Rhodopseudomonas palustris: one gene and its partner. The protein of the gene in region 1 interacts with the protein of each later gene in a pairwise test. Links are inferred from orthologs where the notes say so. Each region holds a gene or a part of one and is shown in the gene's direction. Other genes may lie near its edges. The genes, in order: pheT and secD.

Evidence for each region.
Region 2: the proteins of pheT (region 1) and secD interact in binary tests that used the Escherichia coli proteins (3 or more experiments, as listed by UniProt). The link is inferred for Rhodopseudomonas palustris from one-to-one orthologs.

Annotation. Positions count from the first base shown.
Region 1 is NZ_CP019966.1:37,868-46,571, reverse strand. What follows is about bases 1,547-4,616. They hold pheT (phenylalanine--tRNA ligase subunit beta), read left to right. Parts: upstream 1,547-1,910; coding sequence 1,911-4,322; downstream 4,323-4,616. Other genes in these bases: RPPS3_RS00180 (flavin monoamine oxidase family protein), read right to left, coding at 4,329-4,616; RPPS3_RS00190 (endonuclease domain-containing protein), read left to right, coding at 1,547-1,766. Outside these bases: pheS (phenylalanine--tRNA ligase subunit alpha), read left to right, coding at 1-1,037; more of RPPS3_RS00190, read left to right, coding at 1,275-1,546; more of RPPS3_RS00180, read right to left, coding at 4,617-5,786; RPPS3_RS00175 (YiiX/YebB-like N1pC/P60 family cysteine hydrolase), read left to right, coding at 6,135-7,016; RPPS3_RS00170 (thermonuclease family protein), read right to left, coding at 7,020-7,592; RPPS3_RS00165 (DUF1674 domain-containing protein), read right to left, coding at 7,679-7,897; RPPS3_RS00160 (RsmB/NOP family class I SAM-dependent RNA methyltransferase), read left to right, coding at 8,050-8,704.
Region 2 is NZ_CP019966.1:3,112,619-3,121,206, reverse strand. What follows is about bases 3,390-6,343. They hold secD (protein translocase subunit SecD), read left to right. Parts: upstream 3,390-4,042; coding sequence 4,043-5,644; downstream 5,645-6,343. Other genes in these bases: secF (protein translocase subunit SecF), read left to right, coding at 5,670-6,343; yajC (preprotein translocase subunit YajC), read left to right, coding at 3,561-3,998. In the rest of the region: mddA (methanethiol S-methyltransferase), read left to right, coding at 1-467; RPPS3_RS14580 (outer membrane protein), read right to left, coding at 514-2,214; RPPS3_RS14575 (ATP-binding protein), read right to left, coding at 2,382-3,371; more of secF, read left to right, coding at 6,344-6,785; RPPS3_RS14555 (Mth938-like domain-containing protein), read left to right, coding at 6,946-7,329; RPPS3_RS14550 (phytoene/squalene synthase family protein), read left to right, coding at 7,326-8,195; methylenetetrahydrofolate--tRNA-(uracil(54)-C(5))-methyltransferase (FADH(2)-oxidizing) TrmFO, read right to left, coding at 8,334-8,588. UniProt on the Escherichia coli protein: Part of the Sec protein translocase complex. Interacts with the SecYEG preprotein conducting channel. SecDF uses the proton motive force (PMF) to complete protein translocation after the ATP-dependent function of SecA.

The DNA of each region.
Region 1 (8,704 bases):
CGGCGGCTTCAGACGAGGCCGCGCTCGAAGCGGTCCGTGTCGGAGCGCTCGGCAAGAAGGGCTCGATCTCGGCGCTGCTCGCCACGCTCGGCAAGATGGACCCCGAGCAGCGCAAGACCGAGGGCGCGGCGATCAATCGCGCCAAGGAAGCGGTGACCGAGGCGCTGACCGCCCGCCGCGACGTGCTGAAGGCCGCCGCGCTCGACGCCAAGCTGGCCGCCGAAACCATCGACGTCACCTTGCCGATGCGCGAGCCCGCCGCCGAGCAGGGCCGGCTGCATCCGCTCAGCCAGGTGTGGGATGAGCTCACCGCAATCTTCGCCGACATGGGCTTCTCGATCGCCGAAGGTCCGGACATCGAGACCGACGACTACAACTTCACCAAGCTGAACTTCCCCGAAGGCCATCCGGCCCGGGAGATGCACGACACCTTCTATTTCAACCCGAAGGAAGACGGCTCGCGCCTCTTGCTCCGCACCCACACCTCGCCGGTGCAGGTCCGGACCATGCTGTCGCAGCGGCCGCCGATCCGGGTGATTTGTCCCGGCCGCACCTATCGCAGCGACTCGGACCAGACCCACACGCCGATGTTCCATCAGGTCGAAGGCCTGGTGATCGACAAGGGCAGCCATCTCGGCCACCTGAAGTGGATCCTGCACGAGTTCTGCAAGGCGTTCTTCGAGGTCGACAACGTCAATATGCGGTTCCGGCCGTCGTTCTTCCCGTTCACCGAGCCGTCGCTGGAAGTCGATATCCAGTGCCGCCGCGGCAAGGACGAGATCCGGTTCGGCGAAGGCGAAGACTGGCTGGAGATTCTCGGCTGCGGCATGGTGCACCCGAACGTGCTGACCGCCTGCGGCCTCGATCCGGACGAGTATCAAGGCTTTGCCTGGGGCATGGGCATCGATCGCATCGCGATGCTGAAATACGGCATGAGCGACCTGCGGCAGCTGTTCGAAGCCGACGTGCGCTGGCTCAATCACTACGGCTTCAAGCCGCTCGACATCCCGACGCTGGCGGGGGGATTGAGTTCGTGAGTTGGACGTGCGCGAGCGCCGTGCTCGGCGCAAGTGCCCTCACCCCAGCCCTCTCCCGCAAGCGGGAGAGGGGGCAGGCCGCGGCCTTTGGGAGCTACGCGGCTGAACTCGGACGCTGATAGTTGAAAACGATCTGTTGTTGAAATGATTGAAGCCCTCGCAACCCGGCACGGCGAACTCCCTCTCCCGCTTGCGGGAGAGGGTTGGGGTGAGGGCGACACGGGCACGGAGCTTGCGATGGACGATCCGAAGCAGCCGAGCTGGAGCGTCTCCCCCGGCCAGCGCCGCCACGCGCGCGAGCTGCGCAAAAAATCCACCGATGCCGAGCGGCTGATGTGGTCGGCGCTGCGCGACAAGCAGCTCGACGGGGCTTCGTTCAAGCGTCAGGTGCCGATCGGGCCGTACATCGCCGACTTCGCCTGCCACGCGAAAAAACTGGTGGTCGAACTCGACGGCGGTCAGCATTTTGCTGATGACGCTGAGCGCGCTGATGCGGCCCGCACGGCGGCGATCGAGGCGCGCGGGTTTCGAGTGATCCGCTTCAGCAATGCCGAGGTGATGAGCAATCGCGACGGGGTGCTGCAGAGCATCGCGTCCGAGCTCGCCGCAAGAGCCCTCACCCCAACCCTCTCCCGCAAGCGGGAGAGGGAGCGCGCCGAGCGTGCGGGGAAGCTGCGGCCTAAACAAAACGAAGCAACGCAGCGCCCGTCATCGGACGATTCGGACTAACGACATGGCCCGCAGCCTCTCCATTCGGCACGGCCTGCTCCCTCTCCCGCTTGCGGGAGAGGGCTGGGGTGAGGGCGACGCGGGCACGACCTTGAGCATTCAGTACGACGCGCCCACTGCGCGGCCAGACGGAAGTAACAACCGATGAAACTCACGCTCTCCTGGCTGAAAGATCATCTCGACACCGACGAGCCGCTGGAAAAGCTCGCCGACAAGCTCACCATGATCGGGCTTGAGGTCGAGGGCATCGAGGACAAGGCGAAGGTGCTGGCGCCGTTCATCATCGCCAAGGTGCTGACCGCCGCCAAGCACCCCAACGCCGACAAGCTGCAGGTCTGCACGGTGGACGTCGGTGACGGCGGCGCGCCCGTGCAGGTGGTATGCGGCGCGCCGAATGCGCGCGCCGGCCTCGTCACCGTGTTCGCGCCGCCCGGCACCTATATTCCGGCCAAGGACTTCACGCTCGGCATCGGCAATATTCGCGGCGTCGAAAGCCGCGGCATGCTGTGCTCCGCGGCCGAGCTGGAAATTTCCGAAGATCACGACGGCATCATCGAGCTGCCGGCCGATGCGCCGGTCGGAACGCCCTATGCCGCCTGGGCCGGGCTCGGCGATCCGGTGCTCGACATCAACCTGACGCCGAACCGGCAGGACTGCGCCGGCGTGCATGGCATCGCGCGCGATCTCGCCGCCGCCGACATGGGCAAGTTCAAAGACCCGGGCATCAAGCAGATCAAGGGCGAATTCCCGTGCCCGGTCAGCGTCACGGTCGAAGACAGCAAGCTGTGCCCCGGCTTCGCGCTGCGGTTGGTGAAGGGCGTCAAGAACGGCCCGTCGCCGGAATGGCTGCAGAAGCGCCTGACCGCGATCGGGCTGCGCCCGATCAACGCGCTGGTCGACATCACCAACTACCTGACGTTCGATCGCTCGCGCCCGCTGCACGTGTTCGACGCCGCCAAGGTGAAGGGCAATCTGGTGGTGCGCCGCGCCAAGGACGGCGAGACGCTGCTGGCGCTCGACGGCCGCACCTACACGCTCGATTCGTCGGTCTGCGTCATCGCCGACGACCACGGCGTCGAATCGCTCGCCGGCATCATGGGCGGTGAAGTGTCCGGCTGTTCGGCCGAGACCACCGACGTGCTGATCGAATCGGCGTTGTGGAACGAGATCAACATCGCCCAGTCTGGCCGCAAGCTCGGCATCAACACCGATGCGCGCTACCGCTTCGAGCGCGGCGTCGATCCGGCCTTCATGCTGCCCGGGCTCGAACTCGCCACCAAGCTGGTGATGGAGTTCTGCGGCGGCACGCCGTCGGACGTGGTGGTGGTCGGCAATCCGTTCGCCGACGACAAGATCATCGACTTCCCGCTCGCCGAGGTGAAGCGGCTGGCCGGCATCGAAGTGTCGCTCACCGAGATCCGCCGCATCCTCAATCATCTCGGCTTCACCGTCGTCGGTCAGGCGCCGGTGGTGAAGGTCGCGGTGCCGTCGTGGCGCAGCGACGTCCACGGCAAAGCCGATATCGTCGAGGAAATCGTTCGGATCGTCGGCGTCGACAAGGTGCCGCTGACGCCGTTCGAGCGCGGCGATGCCCCGCGCAAGCCGGTGCTCACCCAGATCCAGAACCGCACCCACCGTGCCAAGCGCGCGCTGGCGGCGCGCGGCCTGACCGAGGCGGTGACCTGGTCGTTCATCTCCAAGCCGTTCGCCGAAGCTTTCGGTGGCGGCCAGCCAGAGCTGGCGCTGGCCAATCCGATCGCCTCCGATCTGTCCGACATGCGGCCGAGCCTGTTGCCCGGCCTGATCGCAGCCGCCCAGGCCAACGCCGATCGCGGTTCGGCCGATCTGGCGCTGTTCGAAGTCGGGCAGGTGTTCAAGGGCGACCGGCCGCAGGATCAGTTCATGGCTGCGAGCGGCGTCCGCCATGGCGTTGCGTCCTCCGCCGGCCTCGGCCGGCATTGGTCGGGCTCGGCGCAGGCGACCGCGCTCGATGCCAAGGCCGATGCGTTCGCGGTGCTGGCTGCGGCCGGTGCGCCGATGGCGGGTCTGCAGATCGCCACCAATAAGCTGCCGGCCTGGCTGCATCCGGGCCGCTCCGGCGCGATCCAGATCGGGCCGCAGAACGTGCTCGGCTATTTCGGTGAGCTGCATCCGCGGGTGCTCGAACAGCTCGGAGCCGATGGCCCGCTGGTGGCGTTCGAGGTGATTCTGGAGAAGATCCCCGATCCGAAGCAGCGGCCGACCCGCGCCAAGCCGGCGCTGGAATTGTCTGCGTTCCACCCGGTGTCGCGCGACTTCGCCTTCATCGTCGATCGCAAGGTCGCGGTTGCCGATATCGTCCGCGCCGCGCAGGGCGTCGATAAGAAGCTGATCACTTCGGTCAGCGTGTTCGACGTCTATGAAGGCAAGGGCATCGATCCCGACAAGAAGTCGGTGGCGATCGCCGTGACGCTGCAGCCGCGCGACAAGACCATGACCGATCAGGAGATCGAGGCGGTCGCGGCCAAGATCGTGGCGGAAGTCACCAAGAAGACCGGCGGCAGCCTGCGCGGCTGAGGCCGCTCAGCGCCACCACGACGGCGTGCCGCTCGCGGTGGCGGGCGGGCGCTGCTCGCGCTGACGCTGCGGTTCGCGCCGCGGCTTCTGTTTGCGTGCGGGCTTCTCCGGCGCGGGCTCCTTGACGGCGCCGATCTTTTTCAGCGCAGCGTCGGCGGCGCGCTCGCCGGATTCCCAGGCGCCCTGCACCGTGCCGAACAGCGTTTCGTGGGTCGCTTCACCGGCAAAGAACAGATTGCCGAGCGGCTCGCCCAGCACCTTGCGCGACGGCTGGCCGCCGGGCTCCGCCGCCGACATCGCGCCCAGCACGTAGGGCATCTCGTTCCAGCGCGTCACCGCCTTGCGCTCGACGGCGCCCGCGATGTCGCTACCGAACAGCTTGCCGAGCCATTCGATCGCGAAATCCTGCATCGCGGCTTCGCCCTGCGCGGCGAGCTGGCGCCCGAACGAGCCGGCGACGTCGACCGTGCACAGCGAGGTCCCGCCGATATTGCCCATCAGCGTCGCGGTGCGGATGTCGTCGGCGCGTTCGATGATGGTCTCGTCGCGCGACAGCCCGAGCGGATTGCCCTTGAACTGCAGCGCGATGCGGTCGGCGCTGCCAAGGCTCAGCCGCGCTGCGGCGTCGAGCTGGCGTTTCGGCAGTTCGGGGGAGAACGCCAGATTGCCCGAGGTCAGCACGTTGGTTGATGCGGTGACGATGATGGCGCGCGCGCCGATCCGGCCGGCCGCGGTTTCGACCGCGAGGTCGCGCCCGCTCCACACGATCCGTTTGACCGGCGTCGACAGCGCAATCGGCAGCGAGGACGCGAGCTGAGTCAGCAGACTGCCGACGCCCTGCGGGCAGCCGAGCAGCGCGGTGCGGTCCAGCGTCCGCGCGGCATCCATCGCCGACAGCGCGCGCAGGTCCTTGCTGGTGGTCGCAGGGCCCAGCACATATTCGATCGTCGCCGCCCAATCGCCGAGATCGTTCGGCAGCGCGGCGGCGCAGGAAATATCGGCCTTGCCGCGTGAGGCGTCGCTGATGGCGCGGGTGGCACGGACGTAGGCGGCGAGAAAATCCTCGGTCTCGCGCGAACGGGCGTTGCGGCGTCCGATCCTGACCTTTTGGCCGGGGGCGACCGGCGTCACCGCAAAGCCGGAGCTGCGCGCCAGCCGGACCAGCGGGTTGCTGTCGGGGCTGTGCAGCCAGCGCGCGCCGCGGTCGAACGGCGCTGCGAAGCTGGTGGTATCGGTGACGCAGCGGCCGCCGATCTCCGAGGCGGCCTCGACCACGATCACCTTGCGGCCGGCCGCCACGATCCGCCGCGCCGCCGCGATTCCGGCGGCGCCGGCGCCGACCACCACCACCTCCGCCTCGCGCGGCAGAGCGGCGTTCGCTCGGCTTGCTAATGCCGGCAGCAACGCAAGGCCGGCAGTGGCGCCGAGCAGGCCCTCGAGCAGGCTGCGTCGCGAAATCGTCATTGCATGGTTTCCGAAAGCTTGGAGGCGGCCGGGGCGATCGACCGACGCGGCCAATGGCGGCCGGCGCGGCGACTATCCGGTGGGGCGACGGTGCGGCGTCCCGCGACTGTGACCAATGTGTTGAACTCCGTCGCGTTTTGCGTCGTCCGCCGACTGGTTCGGCGGTGCCGCACTGCCCGGCCGACCCCGTCAACTTGCCGGAATCGCCTCCGGCCGGCAACCGTTCGTGGTGAACGATGCGTAACTGCGCCAGGAACCAGATGAACTAAACTGCAACGGCTTTGCTCGACGATCGTCCACGAACGCGATGTGACGATGTCGCAGTAGGGATCCCGCAGGAGCGCAGCAATGGGTGTGGTGCTCGAGACCATCGGCAAGTTGATCGCCAGCTACTTGCAGAAGGAAGAGCCCGGCTATGAGCCGTTCACCCCGAGCGATCCCGACCATCTGCGTACCATCATGGAGCCCGGCGATGTCCTGCTGGTCGAGGGCAACAGCCGGATCGCCGGCATCATCAAGTATCTGACGCAGTCGACCTGGTCGCACGCCGCGCTCTATGTCGGGCCGATCGATGGCGTGACCGAACCGGACGGCGAGCCGCATGTGCTGGTCGAGGCCAATATCGGCGAAGGGGTGAGTTCGTCGCCGCTGTCGCGGCACCTTGCCTACCACACGCGGGTGTGTCGCCCCGTCGGCCTGTCCTACGAGGACCGCCACACGGTGTGTCGCTACGCGATCAATCGCATCGGCTTCGGCTACGACACCAAGAACATCATCGACCTGATGCGCTATCTGGTGCCGCTGCCGCTGCCGCAGCGCTGGCGCCGCCGCATGATTGCGCTCGGTTCGGGTGACCCGACCAAGATCATCTGTTCGGCGCTGATCGCGCAGGCGTTCGAGGCGGTGCGCTATCCGATCCTGCCGAAGATCACCAAGGCCGGCAGCCGTGCGGCGCGGCGCGAGATCCTGCATATCCGGCACTCGTCGCTGTACATGCCGCGCGACTTCGATATCTCGCCGTATTTCGAGGTGGTGAAGCCGACCATCGTCAACGGCTTCGACTACACCGCGCTGCATTGGGCCGACAAACCGAAGCCGGTCGAGAGTGACGGCCCGTTCGCGCCGCCGATTGATGAGTCCGAAACGGCGCCGTCGCTGGTGACGCAGACCGCCGAAGCCGATCCGGCCCTCGATCTCGCCGGACCGCCCAAGCTTGGCGCAGTCGCCTAAACCTTAGCGTCCGTCGCACCAGCCATCGCGATGTCCGCCGCCATAGGCGCGGGCATAGCCGCCGTCGAGCAATGCGTTCGACACGCTGGCGGTGCGTTTGGTCGCTACGTCCGCCACGACGCGGCCCTGATATTTGTCGGGGCCGATGTTGTAGATCGCGACCTCGCCCTCGGCGAGCAGCCGGCGCAGCGCCTCGGCGGCGGCTTCGGCCATCCGCAATTCGCGGGCGCATTGCGCCTTCAGTTCCGGCGCATCGATGCCGCGCAGCCGCACCCGCGTGCGCAGGTCGGTGCCCGGCCATAGATGCACCCGCGCATCGAAGGTGTCGCCGTCGATGGTGTACAGCACGTCGACCGGATGCCGAGTGGTCGGGTTGCCGGCGCGTCGCCACACCGTCTCGCTGTCGTTATCGATCCCCTGCGAGGCCGGCGGCTGCAGCCACGGCAGGTGCAGCCAATGCCGTGCAGGCAGCATGGTGCCGGCCGCAACACCGAGCACGAACACCCACGGCCACAGCCGGCTGCGCCAGGGCAGCCGCGAAATCCGGACGGGGTTCGTTCTCGGATATGGGGACATATTCCTATGATAACCCGAGTCGAAAGATGGCGCAACAATTCCGCGCAATCACCGGTTGCGGTGAGCCTTGGCGCCCCGCCAAAGTCTCAGAAGTCCGATGCGATGCCTTTGACTTCCCAGTCGCCGTAGCGGGTCGGCTCGGGACCCTTCGGGCCCTGGACTTCCTTGGCGCGGGCTTCGGCGTGCTTGGCGGCTTCGACGCGGCGGGCTTCGGCTTCGGCGAGGGCACGCTTGGCCGCTTCGGGGAGATCCTTGCGCGGCGGGGCGGCATCCGTCGGGGCGGATTTCGGATCGGGGTTTGTCATCGGCGGACGCCTTTCTTCATCGCGCGGGGCGCAGGCCATCACCGGCAGGTGCGACGGCGATTCTTACATTTGGCATATTCGAATGCCATCCACGGCAGACCAGCGCGCGGCCTCGCGCGGCGTCTCTCCTCCTGCTGTGATACCCTCAATCCATGCCTGCTCCAAGATTCGCCCAAGCTTCCGAGGTGCCCGGCCTCGCTGCGCGCCGCATTGCCGCGGACATTCTGGATGGGGTGCTGCAGAAGCGCCGTATGCTCGACGACCAGCTCGAGGGCCCGGCCGCGCATCCGGGTCTGAAGACGCTGTCGGATCGCGACCGCGCGCTGATGCGCCGGCTGGTTGCGACCATCCTGCGCCGGCTCGGAACGCTGGAAGGACTGCTCGCCAAGCTGCTCGATCGCGGCGTGCCGACCGACGCGCCGCGCGCCAAGAGCGCGTTGTTGATCGGCGCCGCGCAAATTCTCTGGATGGACGTGCCCGATCATGCCGCCGTCGATCTGTCGGTACGGCTGGTGCAATCCGACCGTCGCGCCGCCAAATATGCCGGCCTCGTCAACGCCGTGCTGCGCCGTTGTGCGCGTGAGGGCCTGCCGCTGGTCGAGGAACTGGCGGCCGGCACGCCCGACGTGCCGCAATGGCTGCTGGCGCGCTGGAGCGAACATTATGGCGCCGACACCGCGCGCGCGATCGCGCAGGCGATCAGCCACGAACCCTCACTCGACCTCACGGTGAAATCCGACCCGGCGCATTGGGCAACCCGGTTGCATGGTGAAGTGCTGCCGACCGGGACCGTTCGCACGCTGCTGC
Region 2 (8,588 bases), 3.1 Mb from region 1 along the record:
GCATCGCCGCCTGGTTGCTGGTCGTGCTGTATTGGCTGGGCTGGGGGCTGGTCTTGGCGTCGACCCACATGATCGATCACCTCGATCTGTTCGGGCTTCGCCAGAGCTTCTCAGCGCTGCGCGGCACCGAGCCTTTGCGCCCAACGTTCCGGACGCCCATCCTGTACAGGATGGTGCGGCACCCGCTGATGCTCGGTTTCTTGATCGTGTTCTGGGCGACGCCTGAGATGACGGCGGGTCATCTGCTGTTCGCGGTCGTCATCACGATCTACATCCTGATCGCGCTGCAATTCGAAGAGCGTGACCTGATCGCCGAATTCGGTGCGACCTACCAGCAGTATCGCGAGCGCGTTCCGATGCTGCTGCCTCGTGTCCTCCGCCGGACCGCACGACGGCACGCCGCTGGACAAGCCGGCGCCGTGCGCGATGAGAGCGGAGCGGCGGTTTCGCCTCCATCCGGCGGCTGAGCCGGCCGGCGAGAGGTTGCACGAACCTTTCGGTGATCCGATCGGTTCAGCGATCGAACTTGTAGGATGCCTGTACGAAGGTGCCGTAGCGCTCGACCCGGATCGGCAGCAACTGGGTCGGCACAGGGCTGCCGAAGCCTGCGGTGTCGACGTCGGTCGCCCACATCGCCCAGTAGCGGCCACCGACACCGACGTTGAACCTCGAGGTGATGTCGTAAGTCAGAATAGCTTCGAGTTGGACACCGCGGCCGGTGCCCCATGCGGGCGAATCTTTGCTCGCTTCGTCTGTGCGAGCATAATGGATGTCGAGCGCGGAAATATGCGTGTAAGGCAGATAAGCCGCGTCGACGACCAGCTTGGTGTTCGGCGCGACAGCCAAAGTGCCGTTGGCGCCGATCCGCAGCGAGTGCCAGTCTTCGTACTGGCTGATCGAAATTCCATCCGACGATCCGCAGAATGCTGTCGGAAAAGCAAGCGCGATCTGGTGGCAATTGAACGCATCCTTGCGGTCGCGGTAGAAATTGTAGCCGGCGAACACGCCGAGCTTGCCGAACGTGTCGCTGAACAGATCGATGCCCACGTCCAGCGTCGCGTACCCGATCGTGCCGGTGACCTTGTTGTGATCTGTGTTCGAATACGCAGTCGCGCCTTTTGGATAGGTGGGGAACCAGTCTTCGTCGTTCATCTTGCCGGCCACCAACCCACCGCCGCCGGCAAATCCCTTGAGAAACAGCTTTTGCGGACCGTCGATCCGCCAGAACACTTCGCCGGAATGACCGTCGCTCTCGTAGGTGAGGCGCGATACCAGATGTTCCTGGAGCGCGCTGTTGGTGCTCATCGTCAGATCGTTCTGATAGCGGCCGTGGCTGTACCAGTAACGGGCGCCGACTTCGAACTGCCAGGCCGACCAGCGATCGGCCGCGTGCGCTTTCACCGGCAGCAGCGGCGCCTGATCGAAACCGCCGTCGCCGCGGCCGAAGTAATAGTTCAGCCCGAGCTTTATCAGGTGCATGTCCTGATGCACCTGCGTGGGGGCGCCGGCGGTGTCGACCAGGGTCTTTGGGTCGAACGGAATCTGCAGAAAGCCGCCGCCGGGCGTGTCGATGCCGCGGCGACCGAAATTGGCGTAGTCGTATTCGGCGCGCACCGCCCAGCGCGACGACAGCGCGTACTCGATCCCGGCGCCGACGGTCCAGCCCCACCGCGTGGTGTCGAGCTCAGCAGCCGGCTGATTGAGATAGTCGGAGGCGTTGGTCGTCATCCGGAAGTTGCCGACCAGAACCGCGCCGCCGCCTTTTAAGTACATCAGCGAGCGCCCGTCGGGACCGAAACTGTGGCCGAGCCGGCCGGTGAGGGTGCCCAGCATATGTTCGCGCACGCGGCAGTTCGCTGAGACGAACTGACCGGAGTAAGCGAGGCAGGTGTCGGTGCCGTCGGCGTCGATCGCCGACGCATCGAGTTCAACACCAAGCACCCAGGGCGATCCGGGAGCCTGCCAGTTGTAGCCGGCCTGCAGACCGGCCAGGGCTTTGGGGGCGCGCACGGTGTCGCCGTAGATCGACGGTCCAAACGGGTTGTCGACCTTCGCGGTTCCAAATCCGGCGCCGAGATGGCCGCCGAGATAGAAGCCGGTCCAGCTCCAGGCCGGAATGGCTTTGACGGCCGGAGGCCGCGACAGATCCCCAGCTTGCGCAGCGCCGCAGGATGCGGCGAGCACGGCAGAAACCCAGATGATGGACGTGCGCACGGCCTTTGCCCTCAAGGTCGCATGATCGACGCGGCAACACGACCGCCAGCGCGGCGGCGCGTGTCCGCGAATCGAGACTGCAGTTTAGGGACGAGATGTTCGGTTTGCGAACTCGGTAAGCTCCGAGTCCGGTTCGACTGTTGATCGAACCGAACTCGTGAAGGCTGTTACTTGGTTCCGAGTCGCACCTTGAGGCGGCCGGCGAGATCCTGCACGAACTGCCAGGCGACGCGGCCGGAGCGGGAGCCGCGCGTGGTCGACCATTCCAGCGCTTCGCGCTCGAGCTGCTCGTCGTCGATCGCGATGTCGTAGTGCGCGCAGTAGCCGCGCACCATCGCTAGGAATTCATCCTGGCTGCATTTGTGGAAGCCGAGCCAGAGGCCGAACCGGTCGGACAGCGACACCTTTTCCTCGACCGCTTCGCCTGGATTGATCGCGGTCGAGCGCTCGTTCTCCATCATGTCGCGCGGCAGCAGATGCCGCCGGTTCGAGGTCGCGTACAGAATGACGTTGTCGGGGCGGCCCTCGATGCCGCCTTCGAGCACGGCCTTGAGCGATTTGTACGAGGCGTCGTTGCCGTCGAACGACAGATCGTCGCAGAACACGATGAATCGGAAGTCGGAGGCGCGCAGCAGCGTCATCAGCGCCGGCAGGCTCTCGATGTCCTCGCGGTGAATTTCGATCAGCTTCAGCCGTCCGGCGACGTCGGGCCGCTCGTTGACATGCGCGTGAGCGGCTTTGACCAGCGACGATTTGCCCATCCCGCGCGCGCCCCACAGCAGCGCGTTATTGGCGGGCAGGCCGGTAGCGAACCGCTCGGTATTTTCGATCAGCGTGTCGCGCATCCGGTCGACGCCCTGCAGCAGCGACAGGTCGACCCGGCTGACCCGGGGAACCGGTGCGAGACGCCCCTCGGGCTGCCAGATGAACGCATCCGCCGAATTCAGCGCGGCATCGGCCGGGGCGGCGGAAGTGCCCGCCAGGTGGGCGGAAATGCCCTCCAAGGCCTTGGCGATCCGCTCCAGCAATGCGCCGTCGAGGGGCGCGCCGGGGGACGTCCCCGATGGGCGGCGCTTTGCCGCCGCTGCACGGGCGGGCTTGCGGGTGGCGGACTTCGGGGCGGCTTTGGCGGGGCGGGATTTTGTCTTTTTGGCCATGCTTGCACTTCCTGATGCCGCAGCCATATCGGGCCATGTCACCCCCGGCAACCCATGGAAATGGGAGCGCTATGAGGCGGGTGGCAGCGTTGCAATTGGGACCGCGGCGGTTATAGTCCGCGCGAATTTGCGCCCCCCGGCCGACGCTTCCGCGCCGGGCCGGCTCGCTTGCTTTCACGGGGAATCCGAATGTTCGTTACGCCCGCTTACGCCCAGGCTGCTGCCGCCGGCGGCGACGCCAACAGCATGATCATGTCGCTGCTGCCGTTCGCGCTGATCTTTGTCATCATGTATTTCCTGATCCTGCGCCCGCAGCAGAAGAAGGTCAAAGAGCACGCCGAGATGGTGAAGAACATTCGCCGCGGCGACACCATCATCACCTCGGGTGGTCTGGTCGGCAAGGTCACCAAGGTGATCGATGATGATACCGTCGAGTTCGAGCTTGCAGACGGGATTCGCGCACGCCAGATGCGCCAGATGATCACCGGCGTCCGCAGCAAGGGCGAGCCGGTCAAGGATGCTCCCGAAGCCAATGGCAAGGCCAAGGGCAAGAAGGACAAGGACGCTCCGGCCAAGACCGAGGGCGACAAGACCGAGCCGGCGAAGGACGACACTGCGTCGAGCTGATGCTTGGACGCGCCGCCTCTTTCGGTTTCTGACGGGACAACTCGATGCTTTATATCTCACGGTGGAAGGCGCTGGCGATCATCCTGACGGCGCTGGCAGTGTGCCTTTGCGCCGTTCCCAATTTCTTCCCCGAGAGCACCGTCAAGAGCTGGCCGAAATGGGCGCAGCGACATCTGGTGCTCGGCCTCGACCTGCAGGGTGGCTCGCACATCCTGCTCGAGGTCGACGCCAATTCGGTGAAGAAGGACAAGCTCGATTCGGTTCGCGACGACGCCCGCCGGGTGCTGCGCGAAGCCCGGATCGCCTATACGGGTCTCGCGACCAAGGGTGACTCGGTCGAGGTCCGGATCAGCAAGGACACGGATGTTCCGGCCGCGCTCGCCAAGCTGCGTGAGCTGTCGCAGCCACTCGGCGGTCTGCTCGGCTCGAATGGCCAGCGTAGCCTCGAAGTCTCCGACGCTGGCGGCGGCCTGATCCGCCTGACGGTGCCGCAGGCCGCGATCGCCGACCGTGTCCGTCAGTCGGTCGATCAGTCGATTCAGATCGTCGAACGCCGCGTCAACGAACTCGGTACCGTCGAGCCGTTGATCCAGCGCCAGGGCGCCGACCGCATTCTGGTCCAGGTGCCCGGTCTGCAGGATCCGACCCGGCTGAAGGAGCTGCTCGGCAAGACCGCCAAGCTCGACTTCCGCATGGTGGACAGCTCGGTGTCGGGCGACCAGGCGATGGGTGGCAACGTCCCGCCGGATTCCGAATTGCTGATGAGCGCGTCGTCGCCGAAGCAGCCTTACGTGATCAAGAAGCAGGTGCTGGTGTCGGGCGCCGATCTTACCGACGCGCAGCCCGGCTTCGACCAGCGCACCGGCGAGCCGATCGTCTCGTTCCGCTTCAACACCAACGGCGCCCGCAAATTCGCCCGCGCCACCACCGAGAACGTCGGCCTGCCGTTCGCCATCGTGCTCGACAACGAGGTGATTTCTGCTCCGGTGATCCGCGAGCCGATCACCGGCGGCTCCGGTCAGATCTCCGGCAGCTTCACGGTGCAGGGCGCCAACGACCTGGCGATCCTGCTGCGCGCCGGCGCGCTGCCGGCGCCGCTGACCATCATCGAAGAACGCACCGTCGGTCCGGGCCTTGGCCAGGACTCGATCGAGAAGGGCGAACGCGCCGCCTATGTCGGCTCGATCCTCGTCATCGTGTTCATGCTGCTGACCTACCGGCTGTTCGGCGTGTTCGCCAACCTCGCGGTGGCGGTCAACGTCGCGATGATCTTCGGCATTCTGTCGTTGCTCAACGCCACCCTGACGCTGCCTGGCATCGCCGGCATCGTGCTCACGGTCGGCATCGCGGTCGACAGTAACGTGCTGATCTACGAGCGCATCCGCGAGGAGATTCGCGCAGGCCGAAACGCGATCTCGGCGATCGACGCCGGCTTCAAACGCGCGCTGGCGACGATTCTCGACTCCAACATCACCACCTTCATCGCCGCCGCCGTGCTGTTCTATATCGGCACCGGTCCGGTGCGCGGTTTCGCGGTGACGCTTGGTATCGGCATCATCACCACGGTGTTTACCGCCTTCACTTTGACCCGACTGATCGTCGCGACCTGGGTGCGCTGGAAGCGGCCGCACCACGTGCCGATCTGACGCATCGAATCCGAGAGAGCCACACGTGACACACTGGATTTTGGTCGGGCTGGGCGTTCTGATTGCGGTGCTGACGGTCGTCAGCATCTTCGGCTGGCTGCCGTCGCTGCGCATCGTTCCCGACAACACCCACTTCGACTTCACCCGCTTCCGCCGCATCAGCTTCCCGATCTCGGCGGTGCTGTCGATCGCCGCGATCACGCTGTTCTTCACCCACGGGCTGAATTTCGGCATCGACTTCCGCGGCGGCACGCTGCTCGAAGTCCGCGCTCATTCCGGTGCGGCCGATATCGCGGGCATGCGCGACACGCTGAGCAAGCTCAACCTCGGCGATGTGCAGCTGCAGCAGTTCGGCGGTCCGGCCGAAGTGCTGATCCGTATCGCCGAGCAGCCCGGTGGCGACCAAGCCCAGCAGGCGGCTGTGCAGAAGGTGCGCGCCGCGCTCGGCGACTCGGTCGACTATCGCCGCGTCGAAGTGGTCGGCCCGCGCGTCTCGAGCGAGCTGCTCGCGTTCGGCATGCTCGGCCTGATGGTCGCGATCCTGGGCATCCTGGTCTATCTCTGGTTCCGGTTCGAATGGCAGTTCGCACTCGGCGCAATGATCGCCAACGTGCACGATATCGTGCTGACGATCGGCTTCATGTCGATCAGTCAGGTCGACTTCGACCTGACCTCGATCGCGGCGCTGCTGACCATTCTCGGCTACTCGCTGAACGACACCGTCGTGATCTACGATCGTATCCGCGAGATGCTGCGGCGCTACAAAAAGATGCCGATGCCGCAGCTGCTCAACGAGTCGATCAACTCGACGCTGTCGCGCTCGATCATCACCCACGTCACCGTGACGCTGGCTCTGCTCGCGCTGCTGCTGTTCGGCGGCCATGCGATCCACTCGTTCACGGCGGTGATGATGTTCGGCGTGGTGCTGGTCGGCACCTACACCTCGATCTTCATCGCGGCACCGATCCTGATCTATCTCGGCGTCGGCACCCATCGGCTCGACGAGCCGGCTGAGAAGCCGGCGAAGCCCGAGCCGGTCGCGCCGCCCGCGGCTGAAGAGGTTCCGGCGCGGTTTGTCGATCCGGAGCCGACCGCACCGGCCGCCAAGCCGGCCAAGGCCGGTAAGCCGAAGAAGCGGTAAGTCAGGCGGGCAGGGCTGCTGGCAAGAGGCAGCCCCGGCCGGCTTGTTTGAACCGTTGCCGTGCCACCGCATTGACGCGCTGTCGCCGCTCGCTGCCGAGCGGCGCAAACCTGTAGGGTGCCGCCGCATGACGCCAACGCTCGACGCAGGACGCTAGCTCGTGGCGCAGCGCTCCGAGTTTCCGCACTTTCCCCGCATGGCCGCGGTCGACGCCTACGGCAAAGGCGGGTTCTATTTCGCCGACATGTCGCATCAGGGATCGCTGCTGTTTCTGCCCGATGCGGTGTGGGGCTGGGACGTGACCAAGCCGGAGCAGATCGACCGCTACAGTCTGCAGCGCGTGTTCGATAACGCCAACGCGATCGACACGCTGATCGTCGGTACCGGCGCCGATGTCTGGATCGCGCCGCGGCAGCTGCGTGAGGCGCTGCGCAGCGTCAACGTCGTGCTCGACACAATGCAGACCGGTCCGGCGATCCGCACCTACAACATCATGATCGGCGAGCGGCGGCGGGTCGCCGCTGCGCTGATCGCGGTACCATGAGCAAGACGGCCGACACCGGCGCTGCTGCGTTCTGCGCCAATTTGGTGCGCGAGGCCGACTTCGACCGCTATGCGGCGACGCTGTTCGTCCCACCCGAGAAACGCCGGTCGCTGCTGGCGCTCGCTGCCTTCAATGCCGAGATCGTGCGGGTTCGCAGTCAGGTCAGCCAGCCGCTGCCCGGCGAGGTCCGCCTGCAGTGGTGGACGGATCTGCTTGCCGGGTCGGCACATGGCGGCGCCGAGGGTAATCCGGTCGCGGCCGAGCTGACCCGGGCGATCGCCGAGCACGGGCTACGGATCGAACCGCTGACGCGGCTGATCGAGGCGCACATCTTCGATCTCTATAACGACCCGATGCCGGACTGGACGGTACTCGAGCCGCATCTGGTGGAGACCGATGGGACGCTTCTCGCGCTCGGCGCCCGCGTTCTTGGCCACACCGGCGCGCAAGCAGAAGCGATCGATCACGTGGCGCGGCACGCCGGAGTTGTGGTCGGAGTCGCGCGCATCGTGGCGCGGCTGCCTTATGATTCCGCGCGTCGTCAGCTGTATCTGCCGAACGATGTGCTGCAGCGGCACGGCTGCGACTTGGAGCAGGTGTTCGGCGGCCAATCGGCCCCCGCGCTGAAATCCGCGCTCGCCGATGTCATTGCGGACGCCCGCAAGCATCTCGATCAGGCGCTGCAGGAGCTGACCGAGCTGCCGGCTTCAGTACGCCCCGCCTTCCTGCCGCTGGCGCTTGCGCGCCGCGATCTCGACCGGCTGGCGTCCCCGGAACGCGATCCGTTCACGCCGTTCGATCGCTCGCGCCTAGCGACGTTGTGGACGCTGTGGCGAGCGAGCCGGAGCAAGCTGTTTCGTATGTAACGGGACCTCTCCGCGTCATTGCGAGGAGCGAAGCGACGAAGCAATCCAGCGCTGTGCATGAAGCTCTGGATTGCTTCGCTCCGCTCGCAATGATGGAGAAGGCTTGTGCGCCTTCAGACAGCGACGCGCGACGAACGACTACGCCGCCTTCGGCAGCTTCAGATGCGCGGCGATCCAGCCGTCGATGTCGGCGAGGGCGCGGGCGCTGAGGGCCTGCTTCTTGGCGACCGACTTCTCCGGACCGCGCAGGCGCTTGCCGTCCGGGCCTTTGGTCGGCGGGTTGGCGAGCGGCGGGAAAAGGCCGAAGTTGATGTTCATCGGCTGAAACGAGCGCGGGCCGGCATCGATGGTTTCGATGTGGCCGCCGGTGATGTGGCCGAGCAGGGCGCCAAG